2 regions of the Crossiella sp. CA198 genome follow, and region 2 is predicted to be linked to the other one. Evidence: riboswitches for the same ligand, from Rfam matches in the RefSeq annotation. Region 2 holds a riboswitch; the other holds the start of a gene.
What was found. A riboswitch is a leader RNA that binds a small molecule or an ion and turns the genes downstream of it on or off. The one in region 2 is predicted to bind glycine.

Region 1 (5,305 bases), on a different contig from region 2:
CCTCCCGGCCGTGGTCGACGGCCAGGGCGAGCCGAAGGCGGTCAAGGTGGCCCGCACCGAGCGGATCAAGGCCACCCGCGCCGCCCGCGCCGCCCAGAAAACCCACCGCCCGGCCCGCCACGCGGGCCCCATCGCCGCCTGACCTACAACCACAAACCTGTCGAGTTGGGCCAAGTCGTACGCCTGGTTGGGCAAACCGGGCGTACGACTTGGCCCAAATTGGTGTCAGAGGTTGGGGTAGAGGGGGTGCTTGGCGGCCAGGTCGGTGACCCGGGCGCGCAGGGCGGCCGCGTCGAAGTCCGGGGTGAGCGCCTTGGCGATCACGTCGGAGACCTCGGCGAAGTCCGCGTCGGTGAAGCCGCGGGTGGCCAGCGCGGGGGTGCCGATGCGCAGGCCGGAGGTGACCATCGGCGGGCGCGGGTCGAACGGGACCGCGTTGCGGTTGACCGTGATGCCCACCTCGTGCAGCCGGGCCTCGGCCTGCTTGCCGTCCAGTTCGTGGTTGCGCAGGTCGGCCAGCACCAGGTGCACGTCGGTGCCGCCGGTGAGCACGTCCACCCCGCCGCCTGCCTTGACCAGCGTCTCGGCCAGGATCTTGGCCCCGGACAGGGTGCGCCGCTGCCGCTCGGCGAACTCCTCGCTCGCGGCGATCTTGAACGCCACCGCCTTGGCCGCGATCACGTGCTCCAGCGGTCCGCCCTGCTGACCGGGGAACACCGCGGAGTCGATCTTCTTGGCGAACTCCTGGGTGCTCAGGATGGTGCCGCCGCGCGGTCCGCCCAGGGTCTTGTGCGTGGTGGTGGTGACCACGTGCGCGTGCGGCACCGGGCTGGGGTGCAGCCCGGCCGCGACCAGCCCGGCGAAGTGCGCCATGTCCACCATCAGGTAGGCGCCCACCGCATCGGCGATCCGGCGGAACTCGGCGAAGTCCAGCTGGCGCGGGTAGGCCGACCAGCCGGCCACGATCATCTTGGGCTGGTGCTCCTTGGCCAGCCGCTCCACCTCGGCCATGTCGATCAGGCCGGTGTCCTCGCGGACCTGGTAGGCGGCCACGTCGTAGAGCTTGCCGGAGAAGTTGATCCGCATGCCGTGGGTGAGGTGCCCGCCGTGCGCCAGCTCCAGGCCGAGGATCTTGTCCCCTGGCGTGAGCAGCGCGTGCATGACCGCGGCGTTGGCCTGCGCGCCGGAGTGCGGCTGCACGTTGGCGTGCTCGGCGCCGAAGAGGTCCTTGACCCGCTGGATGGCCAGGCGCTCGGAGACGTCGACGTGCTCGCAGCCGCCGTAGTAGCGCCTGCCGGGGTAGCCCTCGGCGTACTTGTTGGTCAGCACCGAGCCCTGCGCCTCGAGCACGCCCACCGGGGCGAAGTTCTCCGAGGCGATCATCTCCAGGGTGGACTGCTGGCGGCGGAGTTCGGCGCCGAGCACCTCGGCGATCTCCGGGTCGATCTGCGCGAGCGGCGTGTCCAAAGTGGACATGATCGGGTCTTCCTTTCAGCCTGCGGTCAGCTCGTCGTACTCATCCGGCGTGAGCAGCTCCCCGTCCGGGGCCGCGCGGTTGATCCTGATCAGCCACCCGGCTCCGAACGGGTCGGAGTTCAGCAACGCCGGATCCTCGGCCACCGCCTGGTTGACCTCGGTCACCGTGCCGGAGACCGGGGCCAGCAGGTCGCTGACCGATTTCGTCGACTCGATCTCACCGCACGCCTCACCGGCGCTCACCACCGCCCCCACCTCGGGAAGCTGGACGAAGACCACGTCACCCAGCGCCTCGGCGGCGTAGGCGGTGATCCCGACCGTGGCGATCGGACCGTCGGTGATCCACTCGTGGTCCTTGGTGTAGTGCAGTTCGCGCGGAACCGGCATCGCAAAAACAGCCTTTCGGGAAAGTATGTGCAGGTGGGATGGGTCAGCGCGAGCGCTTGTAGAACGGCAGCGCGACTACTTCCGCCGGTTCGGCGTTGCCGCGCACGTCCACCAGCACCTCGGTGCCCGCCGCGGTGTGCGCGTGATCGAGGTAGGCCATCGCGATCGGGTGACCCAGGGTGGGGGAGGGCGCGCCGCTGGTGATCTCGCCCACCACGGTGCCGTCGGCCAGCTTGACCGGCTGACCGGCCCGCGGGCTGCGCCGGCTCTTGCCCGCCAGTCCGACCAGGGCGCGGGTGGTGTGCTGACGGGCTTCCAGCGCGGCCCGGCCGACGAAGTCGCCGAGCTTGTCGAAGCGGACCACCCGGCCGAGTCCGGCGTCGAAGGGGGTCAGCCCGACGTGCAGCTCGTTGCCGTACAGCGCCATGCCCGCCTCCAGCCGGAGGGTGTCCCGGCAGGCCAGCCCGGCAGGCCTGAGCCCCAGCGGCTCCCCGGCCTCGGCGATCCGCCGCCACACCGCCTCGGCCAGTTCGGCGGCCACGTAGACCTCGAACCCGTCCTCGCCGGTGTAGCCGGTGCGGGCCAGGTAGATCGGGTGTCCGGCGATCACCGCGGGGCGGCCTGCGTAGTACTTCAGGCCGGTGAGGTCCTCGCCGGTGACCGCGGTGATGATCTCGGCGGCGACCGGCCCCTGCACCGCGATCAGCGCGGTCTCGGCGGACCGGTCGAGCACCTCGGCGCTCAGCCCGTGTGCCCGCTCACCCAGCAGCGCCCGCACCACCGCGGCGTTGGAGGCGTTGGCCACCACCAGGAACTTGCGCTCGGCCTGCCGGTAGACCACCAGGTCGTCCAGCACGCCGCCGTTGGTGTGGCAGAGCATGGTGTACCGGGCCCGGCCCACGGCCAGTGCGCCGATCGCGCCGACCAGCGCGTAGTCCAGCACCCGGCCCGCCTCCGGACCGGAGATCTCGATCTCGCCCATGTGGCTGAGGTCGAAGAGCCCGGCTGCCTCGCGCACCACCTTGTGCTCGGCCAGCTCACTGCCGTAGCGCAGCGGCATCGACCACCCGGCGAAGTCGGTGAACTGGGCGCCCAGCGCGACGTGCTGGGCGTGCAGGGGACTGCGGCGGGACACGCCGACTGCGGTCACGGGAGGCTCCTGGGGTCGAGGTGTCCACCGGCATGCGGACACCGCTGCTGAGCCTCCCCGCTCTGTCATGGGACCTGAGAGCTTCGCCGCGCGGACGCGGGTTGCACCGTGGGTGAGGTGGGCGAACCCACCTGCTTTCCAGAGTCGCCTCGCTCGAACGGTGACGTTGCCTGAGAGTTTCCGGGGAGTGGTTGCTCCTTCGGCGTCCCGCGCGTGCTTCGTGCCGGGATCTCTCCCGCCCGAGCTCAAACGGCCGATATGCGGTTGTGCCGCGAACCTTCCGGGACGGCCGAGGGGTCTGTCAACCCCTGGGCAGTTCGACCTTGACCCGCAACCCGCCGTCCGGCCGGGGCTCGGCCTTGACCGTGCCGCCGTGCGCGCGGGTGATCGAGTCCACGATGGACAGGCCCAGTCCGGCGCCTTCGCCCTTGTCGGTGCGGCCCTCGCCCCGCCGGAACGGCTCGAACAGTTGCGGGATCTGCCCGGCTGGCACCTTCGGCCCGGTGTTGGACACGGTGAGGCCGCCGAAGACGTCGGTGCGCACCCACACCGTGCCGCCGCTGGGCAGGTTGTGCCGGATCGCGTTGGAGACCAGGTTGGTGACCAGCTGGGTGAGCAGCACCCGGTCGCCGGAGACGGTCGCCTCGGTGAGCCGCACCTGGAGTTCGATCTCCCGCCGCCCGGCCTCGGCCCGGTACTGCCCGACCGCCTCGGCGACCACCGTGTGCATGTCGACCTTGGCGCGTTTCGCCAGGCCACGGTCGCTGCGGGCGAGCACCAGCAGCCCGTCGATGAGCCGTTCGATCCGCCGGTTCGCGGTGAGCAGCTGCTCGCGGATCTCGGCCGCCTTCTCCGGGGTGGGATTTCCGGCCAGCCCGATCTGCACCGCGGCCCGCTGCACCGCCAGGGGGGTGCGCAGCTCGTGCGAGGCGTTGGCCACGAACCGGCGCTGGCTGTCGAAGGAGGATTCGAGCCGGTCCAGCATCCGGTCGAAGGTCTCGGCCAGTTCGGTCAGCTCATCCGGCGGCCCCTTGATCGCCAGCCGCTCGTGCAGGTTGGAGGAGGAGAGCCGTTGCGCGGTGGCGGTGATGGTGTGCAGCGGTCGCAGCACCCGGCCGGAGAGCCACCAGCCCGCGGCCACCGACACCGCGGCCACCCCGATCAGGGACAGGATGGAGACCAGCAGCAGGGTTTCCATGGTGGTGACCTCCACCGCCCTGGTCACCTCGGCGGCGGGGAGGAAGGCCAGCGTGCCGTCCGGCCGGAGCTGGCGCATCGCGACCGAGGACGGCACCCCCTCCAGCGGGATGGTGCGGGCGACCGCGGTGCCCAGCCGGACGGCCAGCTGGTCGCGCACCAGCAGGTAGATCACGGTGAGCAGCACCGCGCCGCTGCCCAGGAACAGCGAACCGTAGAGCGCGGTCAGCTTGACCCGGACGGTCAGCCGGGTCGGCCTGCGGTCAGATCCGGTAGCCGGCACCGGGCACCGTCTCGATCACCGGCGGTTCGCCGAGTTTGGCGCGCAGCTTGGACATGGCCACCCGCACCGCGTTGGTGAACGGGTCGGCGTGCTCGTCCCAGGCCAGTTCCAGCAGCCGTTCCGAGCTGACCACCGCGCCCTGGGCCCGCAGCAGCACGGCGAGCACGGCGAATTCCTTGGGGGACAACTCGATCCGCCGCCCGTCCCGGCTCACCAGGCGGTTGGCCACATCCAGCCGGACGCCGTTGCGGACCAGCACCGGCGGCAGCGCGGGCTGACTGCGCCTGCCCAGCGCCTGCACCCTGGCCAGCAACTCGGGGTACTCGAAGGGCTTGGTCAGGTAGTCGTCCGCGCCCAGTTGCAGACCGTCCACTTTGTCCTCAAGCGACCCGGCGGCGGTGAGCATCAGCACCTTGGTGCGACTGCCCTGGGTGGCCAGTTCGGCGCACACGTCGTCGCCGTGCCTGCCGGGCAGGTCGCGGTCGAGCACCAGCACGTCGTAGTCGTGCACGGCCAGCCGCTCCTGCGCGTCCAGCCCGTCGTGCACCACGTCCACCGCCATCGCCTCCGCGCGCAGCCCGGAGGCCACCAGCTCGGCGAGCACGACCTCGTCCTCGGCCACCAGTACCCGCATGCCACCGAGTATGCGCTGGCCCGGGGTTTCCGGAATGTTTCCGCGCGCGGAGAGCCTCCGGAAACACCCGTCCGCGTAGACCTGGCACCGAACGCCGGGCCACTGGGTCCGACGAGGTGAGGAGGACTGCATGAGGACGCTGACCCGGCTTGGGGTAGGGGTCGCCGCACTGGTGACC
Region 2 (5,305 bases):
GACGCGGCCACCCTGATCGAGCTGGAGCGCTACGGGCTGGTGCGGGCGGGCGCCGCCGGGTTCTACGATTCCGACACCGCCGCGCTGGTCCGCACCGTGCGCGCGATGACCGAGTTCGGCATCGAACCCCGCCACCTGCGCGCGTTTCGTTCCTCCGCCGACCGGGAAGTCGGGCTGGTGGAGCAAATCGCGGCGCCACTGGCCCGGCAACGCGACCGGGACGCCAGGGCCAGGGCGGATGAGGTGGTCAGGGAGCTGGCCGCGCTGTCCGTGACGCTGCACACGTTGCTGGTCAAGATCGGACTGCGGGGCGTGACCGGCGGATGACTCCCGCGCAGGTCGCGGCCGAAACGTGATATTCGTGCCCGCGATGACATGTACTGGAGCGGGCAACCGTGTCCTGCGGCGGGTAGCGTCGGAGGAGTCGGTACGCGATCCTCGTCATGGTGGGGATGTTGCGGTCCAACGCACTGGAGGAGGCGAGTTCCGATGAGCGAGATGCGCGTCGTCGGTGTGCGGGTGGAGCTACCCGCGAACCAGCCGATCCTGCTGCTGCGTGAAACCGAAGGTGACCGCTATCTGCCGATCTGGATCGGCTCGGTGGAGGCGACCGCGATCGCGCTGGAGCAGCAGGGGGTACGGCCGTCCCGGCCGCTGACCCACGACCTGCTCAAGGACGTGATCGGGGCACTGGGGCGGCAGCTCGAACAGGTCCGGATCACCGATCTGCAGGAGGGCACCTTCTTCGCGGAGCTGGTCTTCGACGGGGATGTGCGGGTCTCGGCCCGGCCGAGCGACTCGGTGGCGCTCGCGCTGCGGGTCGGGGTGCCCATCCACGCCGAGGAGTCCGTGCTCGCCGAGGCGGGCCTGGTCATCCCGGACGAGCAGGAGGACGAGGTGGAGAAGTTCCGCGAGTTCCTGGACTCCGTGTCACCGGAGGACTTCCGCGGGGCGGACACCTAGAGACAACGCTGACTTTTGCCAGGGCCCGGCGACACCGCGTGAGCGGAGTCGCCGGGCCCTCGCCGTTGGGTGATCAACAACCTTCGTCCATAACACGATCGTGTGGTCAAGCTGTGATCTTGTGGCGGTTGTGCTGGGATGCGTGGCCGCTCGTCACCGTCCGACCAGGTGACAGCGCGGGAATCGGTTCAGAAGAGTGAACCGGACCCGGGGTCTGAGCGCGACGCGGGAGCCTTCCCCGCGCGTCGCGTTGACCCGGGGGATGGGCCGTCTTACCGTCGGTGGCGAGTCAATCGCGCCGGGGTGGATCCACTTCCCGGCCGCCTGCTCAGGACCGGCACGCCAGTGTGCGCACGGGCGTGCGGTCGCCGTTGCCGACCAGAAGGTCGGCCGAGGGGAGGCACGCGTGGTCGAGGAAGCGCCCAGCGATCGAGGCGCGCCCGAGCAGGGTGCCTTGTTCCCGGACCTGTCGTTGCCGGACGAACTGGTCGGCTACCGGGGACCCGCCGCCTGTCAGATCGCCGGGATCACCTACCGGCAGCTCGACTACTGGGCCCGCACCGGACTGGTCGCGCCGACCATAAGGAGTGCCCACGGCTCCGGGAGCCAGCGCCTCTACTCCTTCAAGGACATCCTGGTCCTGAAGGTGGTCAAACGTCTGCTCGACACCGGGGTCTCGCTGCAGAACATCCGGGTCGCGGTGGATCACCTGCGCCGCCGCGGCGTGCGCGACCTGGCCCGGATCACGCTGTTCAGCGACGGCACCACGGTGTACGAGTGCACCTCCCCGGAGGAGGTGGTGGATCTGCTGCAGGGCGGGCAGGGCGTGTTCGGGATCGCGGTCAGCGGGGCGATGCGCGAGATCAGCGGCACCATCCACGAGTTCCCGGCCGAACGCGCCGACGGGGTGGAGCTGCTGCCCGGCGAGGACGACGAGCTGTCCCGCAAGCGCCGGGACCGGCAGACCGGCTGAACCACTGGTCCTGCTCCGAACGGGTCGACCGCCGGGGCAGGAAACCGCCGCCGCTCTTCTGCCAGGGCACGCGGTGTCCAACACTGACCGCGGGCCGCCGGAGGGTGGCCGCGATCAGGGGGTTCATCAGGCATGATCCGACGTGTTGTGTTGCTGCTGCTCGCGGTCCTGGCCGCGGCGCCCGGCCTGGCCGTGCCCGCGGTGGCCGGTGCCGAGGGCGTCACCAGGCCGCTGACCCTGCGGCATGAGCAGGCGGGTTTCGCCGCCCAGGTCACCAGGGTGTGCGATCCCGGGTGCACCGACACGGTGCGCGGGTTGTTCGTCACCGCGGGCGCGCCGGGGGAGTGCTACCGCCTGGAAGGCTCGATGCGCGGGTTGTGGACGCCGTTCACCGAACCCCAGTGCGGCCTGGACAAGAGTCAGGTGAGCAAGTCCTGGCAGTACTTCCCGCCCGGCTTCTACCGGATCTGCCGCGGTGACTGGCCGGACTGCGGCCCACAGGTGCGCACCCCGGTCTGGGACGTGCACGGCAGCGGCTGACCAGGGGCGCTCCAGGTATCCGCGATCGTTACCGCCGGTGACCCGAACGACCTAGTCCCACCGACCGGGACCGGACGCATCCTCGCTGGTGCGGATGGTCTCCGGATTGGGGGAGGGCGATGGCCTTCGAACGTAGCGCCGCGGTCATCGGGGCTGTCGGCGCGGTGGTGGCGGCGGTGGTCGGGGTGTTCCTGACCCAGGCGGTGCTTGCGCCCGGCGGCTCCTCGCCGAGCCCGACCAGGGTGGTCAGCCAGCTGCCGCTGACCAGCACCACCATCAGCCGCACCAGCACCACCCGGCCCACCACCAGCAGCACTCGGCGCAGCACCACCACGACCACTCGGCGTACCAGCACGACCACCAGCTGTGTCTGTCCCTGACCACCGTTGGTGACCTGGTGTTCTTGGGCACGTCGGAAACTTCCGGTGAACTCCGGCGGGGTAGGATTTCGCGCGTAGTCGTGATCCCCACGCGGGAGAGCCCGGACCGGAGCCATCGGTCCGGCGCCGAAGGAGCAACTCCTCCCCGGAACCTCTCAGGCCAAGCGGACCGTGTGGGCAGACACCTCTGGAAAGCGGTCCTCGTCCTGCGCGGACCCGCCGACGGTGCAAGTCCGGTCCGCCGTGACCGGGTGAAGCTCTCAGGCGCCCGGACACCGGGTACGGACAGAGGGGGAGGGCAGTTCCGCATGCCCACCCCTAGGCGCCGGAGGCGAGAGCATGACCCAGCCGAACCCCGATCGCATCCCGTTGGCCGCGCTGGAGCACGGCACGCCCTTCGCCGACCGGCACGTCGGTCCGCGGCCCGCCGAACTGGCCCGGATGCTCGACGTCATCGGGGTCGGCTCGCTGGAGGAACTCGCCCAGCGGGCGGTGCCCCAGGTGATCCGCGAGGGTGAGCTGAGCCTGGCCCTGCCCGCCCCGGCCACCGAGTCCGAGGCGCTGGCCGAACTGCGCGCGCTGGCCGACCGCAACACGGTCAGGGCCCCCATGATCGGGCTCGGCTACTACGGCACCGTGACCCCGCCGGTGATCAAGCGCAACATCCTGGAAAGCCCGGCCTGGTACACCGCGTACACCCCGTACCAGCCGGAGATCTCCCAGGGCCGGCTGGAAGCCCTGCTCAACTTCCAGACCATGGTCGCCGACCTGACCGGCCTGGACACCGCCAACGCCTCCATGCTCGACGAGGGCACCGCGGCCGCCGAGGCGATGACGCTGGTGCGCCGCGCCGGCAAGTCCAAGTCGGCGCGGTTCGTCGTCGACGCCGACTCGCTGCCGCAGACCATCGCGGTCATCCAGACTCGCGCCGAACCACTCGGCATCGAGATCGTGCTCGCCGACCTCGCCCAGGGCCTGCCCGAGGGCGAGTTCTTCGGCGTGCTGCTGGCCTACCCGGGCGCGGGCGGCGAGGTCCGCGACTACCGGGCCCTGGTCGAGCAGGCGCACGAACGCGGCGCCCAGGTCGCCGTCGCCGCGGACCTGCTCGCGCTGACCCTGCTGGTCCCGCCCGGCGAGTTCGGCGCGGACGTCGTGGTCGGCACCACCCAGCGCTTCGGCGTGCCGATGGGCTTCGGCGGCCCGCACGCCGGTTACATGGCGGTGCGCGCCGGACTCGAGCGCCAGCTGCCCGGCCGCCTGGTCGGGGTCAGCGTGGACGCCGACGGCAACCCCGCCTACCGGCTCGCGCTGCAGACCCGCGAACAGCACATCCGCCGGGAGAAGGCCACCAGCAACATCTGCACCGCCCAGGTGCTGCTCGCGGTGATCGCCGCGATGTACGCGGTCTACCACGGCCCCGAGGGCCTGCGCGGCATCGCCACCCGGGTGCACCGGCTGGCCACCGTGCTCGGCGCAGGCCTGCGCGCGGGCGGCGTCGAGCTGCGGCACGAGCGCTTCTTCGACACCGTGCTCGCGCACGTGCCCGGCAAGGCCGCCGAGATCGTCGCCAAGGCCCGCGCCCTGGGCGTCAACCTGCGTCTGGCCGACAACGACCACGTCGGCATCGCCTGCGACGAGACCACCACCCGCGAGCACCTCGCGCTGGTGTGGCAGGCCTTCGGCGTCACCGGCGACGTGGACGCGCTGGATGCCGAGACCCCCGACGCCCTCGGTGGCGGGCTGAACCGCACTTCGGACTACCTGACCCACCCGGTCTTCCACGCCCACCGCTCGGAGACCGCGCTGCTGCGTTACCTGCGCGCCCTCTCCGACAAGGACGTGGCTCTGGACCGCAGCATGATCCCGCTCGGCTCCTGCACCATGAAGCTCAACGCCACCACGGAGATGGAATCCATCACCTGGCCGGAGTTCGCCGGGCTGCACCCCTTCGCCCCCGCCGCCGACGCCGCGGGCCTGCTCTCCCTGGTGCACGACCTGGAGGCCTGGCTGGCCGAGGTCACCGGCTACGACGCGGTCAGCGTGCAGCCCAACGCGGGCAGCCAGGGCGAGTTCGCCGGCCTGCTCGCCATCCGCGCCTACCACCGCAGCCGCGGCCAGGAAGCCCGCGACATCTGCCTGATCCCCTCCTCCGCGCACGGCACCAACGCCGCCAGCGCGGTGATGGCCGGCATGCGGGTGATCGTGGTCCGCTGCGACGACAAGGGCAACATCGACCTCGGCCACCTGCGCGAGACCGTCCAGGCCCACCGCGACGACCTGTCCGCCATCATGATCACCTACCCGTCCACGCACGGCGTGTACGAGGAAACGGTCGCCGAGGTCTGTGCCCTGGTGCACGAGGCCGGTGGCCAGGTCTACGTCGACGGCGCCAACCTCAACGCCCTGGTCGGCCTGGCCCGCCCCGGCAAGTTCGGCAGCGACGTCAGCC

Region 1: linked by a shared signal. The riboswitch ahead of gcvT (glycine cleavage system aminomethyltransferase GcvT) and the one ahead of gcvP (aminomethyl-transferring glycine dehydrogenase) in region 2 are both predicted to bind glycine.

The regions. Positions count from the first base shown of each region.
Region 1 is NZ_JBQJIM010000041.1:9,378-14,682, reverse strand. It holds gene ACTOWY_RS41320 (hypothetical protein) at 1-142, shown strand, start outside; gene glyA (serine hydroxymethyltransferase) at 226-1,476, opposite strand; gene gcvH (glycine cleavage system protein GcvH) at 1,492-1,863, opposite strand; gene gcvT (glycine cleavage system aminomethyltransferase GcvT) at 1,907-2,998, opposite strand; glycine riboswitch at 3,066-3,161, opposite strand; glycine riboswitch at 3,162-3,261, opposite strand; gene ACTOWY_RS41300 (sensor histidine kinase) at 3,315-4,493, opposite strand; gene ACTOWY_RS41295 (response regulator transcription factor) at 4,474-5,127, opposite strand; gene ACTOWY_RS41290 (hypothetical protein) at 5,258-5,305, shown strand, end outside.
Region 2 is NZ_JBQJIM010000029.1:29,276-34,580, reverse strand. It holds gene ftsR (transcriptional regulator FtsR) at 1-327, shown strand, start outside; gene ACTOWY_RS37230 (bifunctional nuclease family protein) at 490-963, shown strand; gene ACTOWY_RS37225 (MerR family transcriptional regulator) at 1,370-1,936, shown strand; gene ACTOWY_RS37220 (hypothetical protein) at 2,069-2,476, shown strand; gene ACTOWY_RS37215 (hypothetical protein) at 2,596-2,856, shown strand; glycine riboswitch at 2,939-3,038, shown strand; glycine riboswitch at 3,039-3,152, shown strand; gene gcvP (aminomethyl-transferring glycine dehydrogenase) at 3,196-5,305, shown strand, end outside.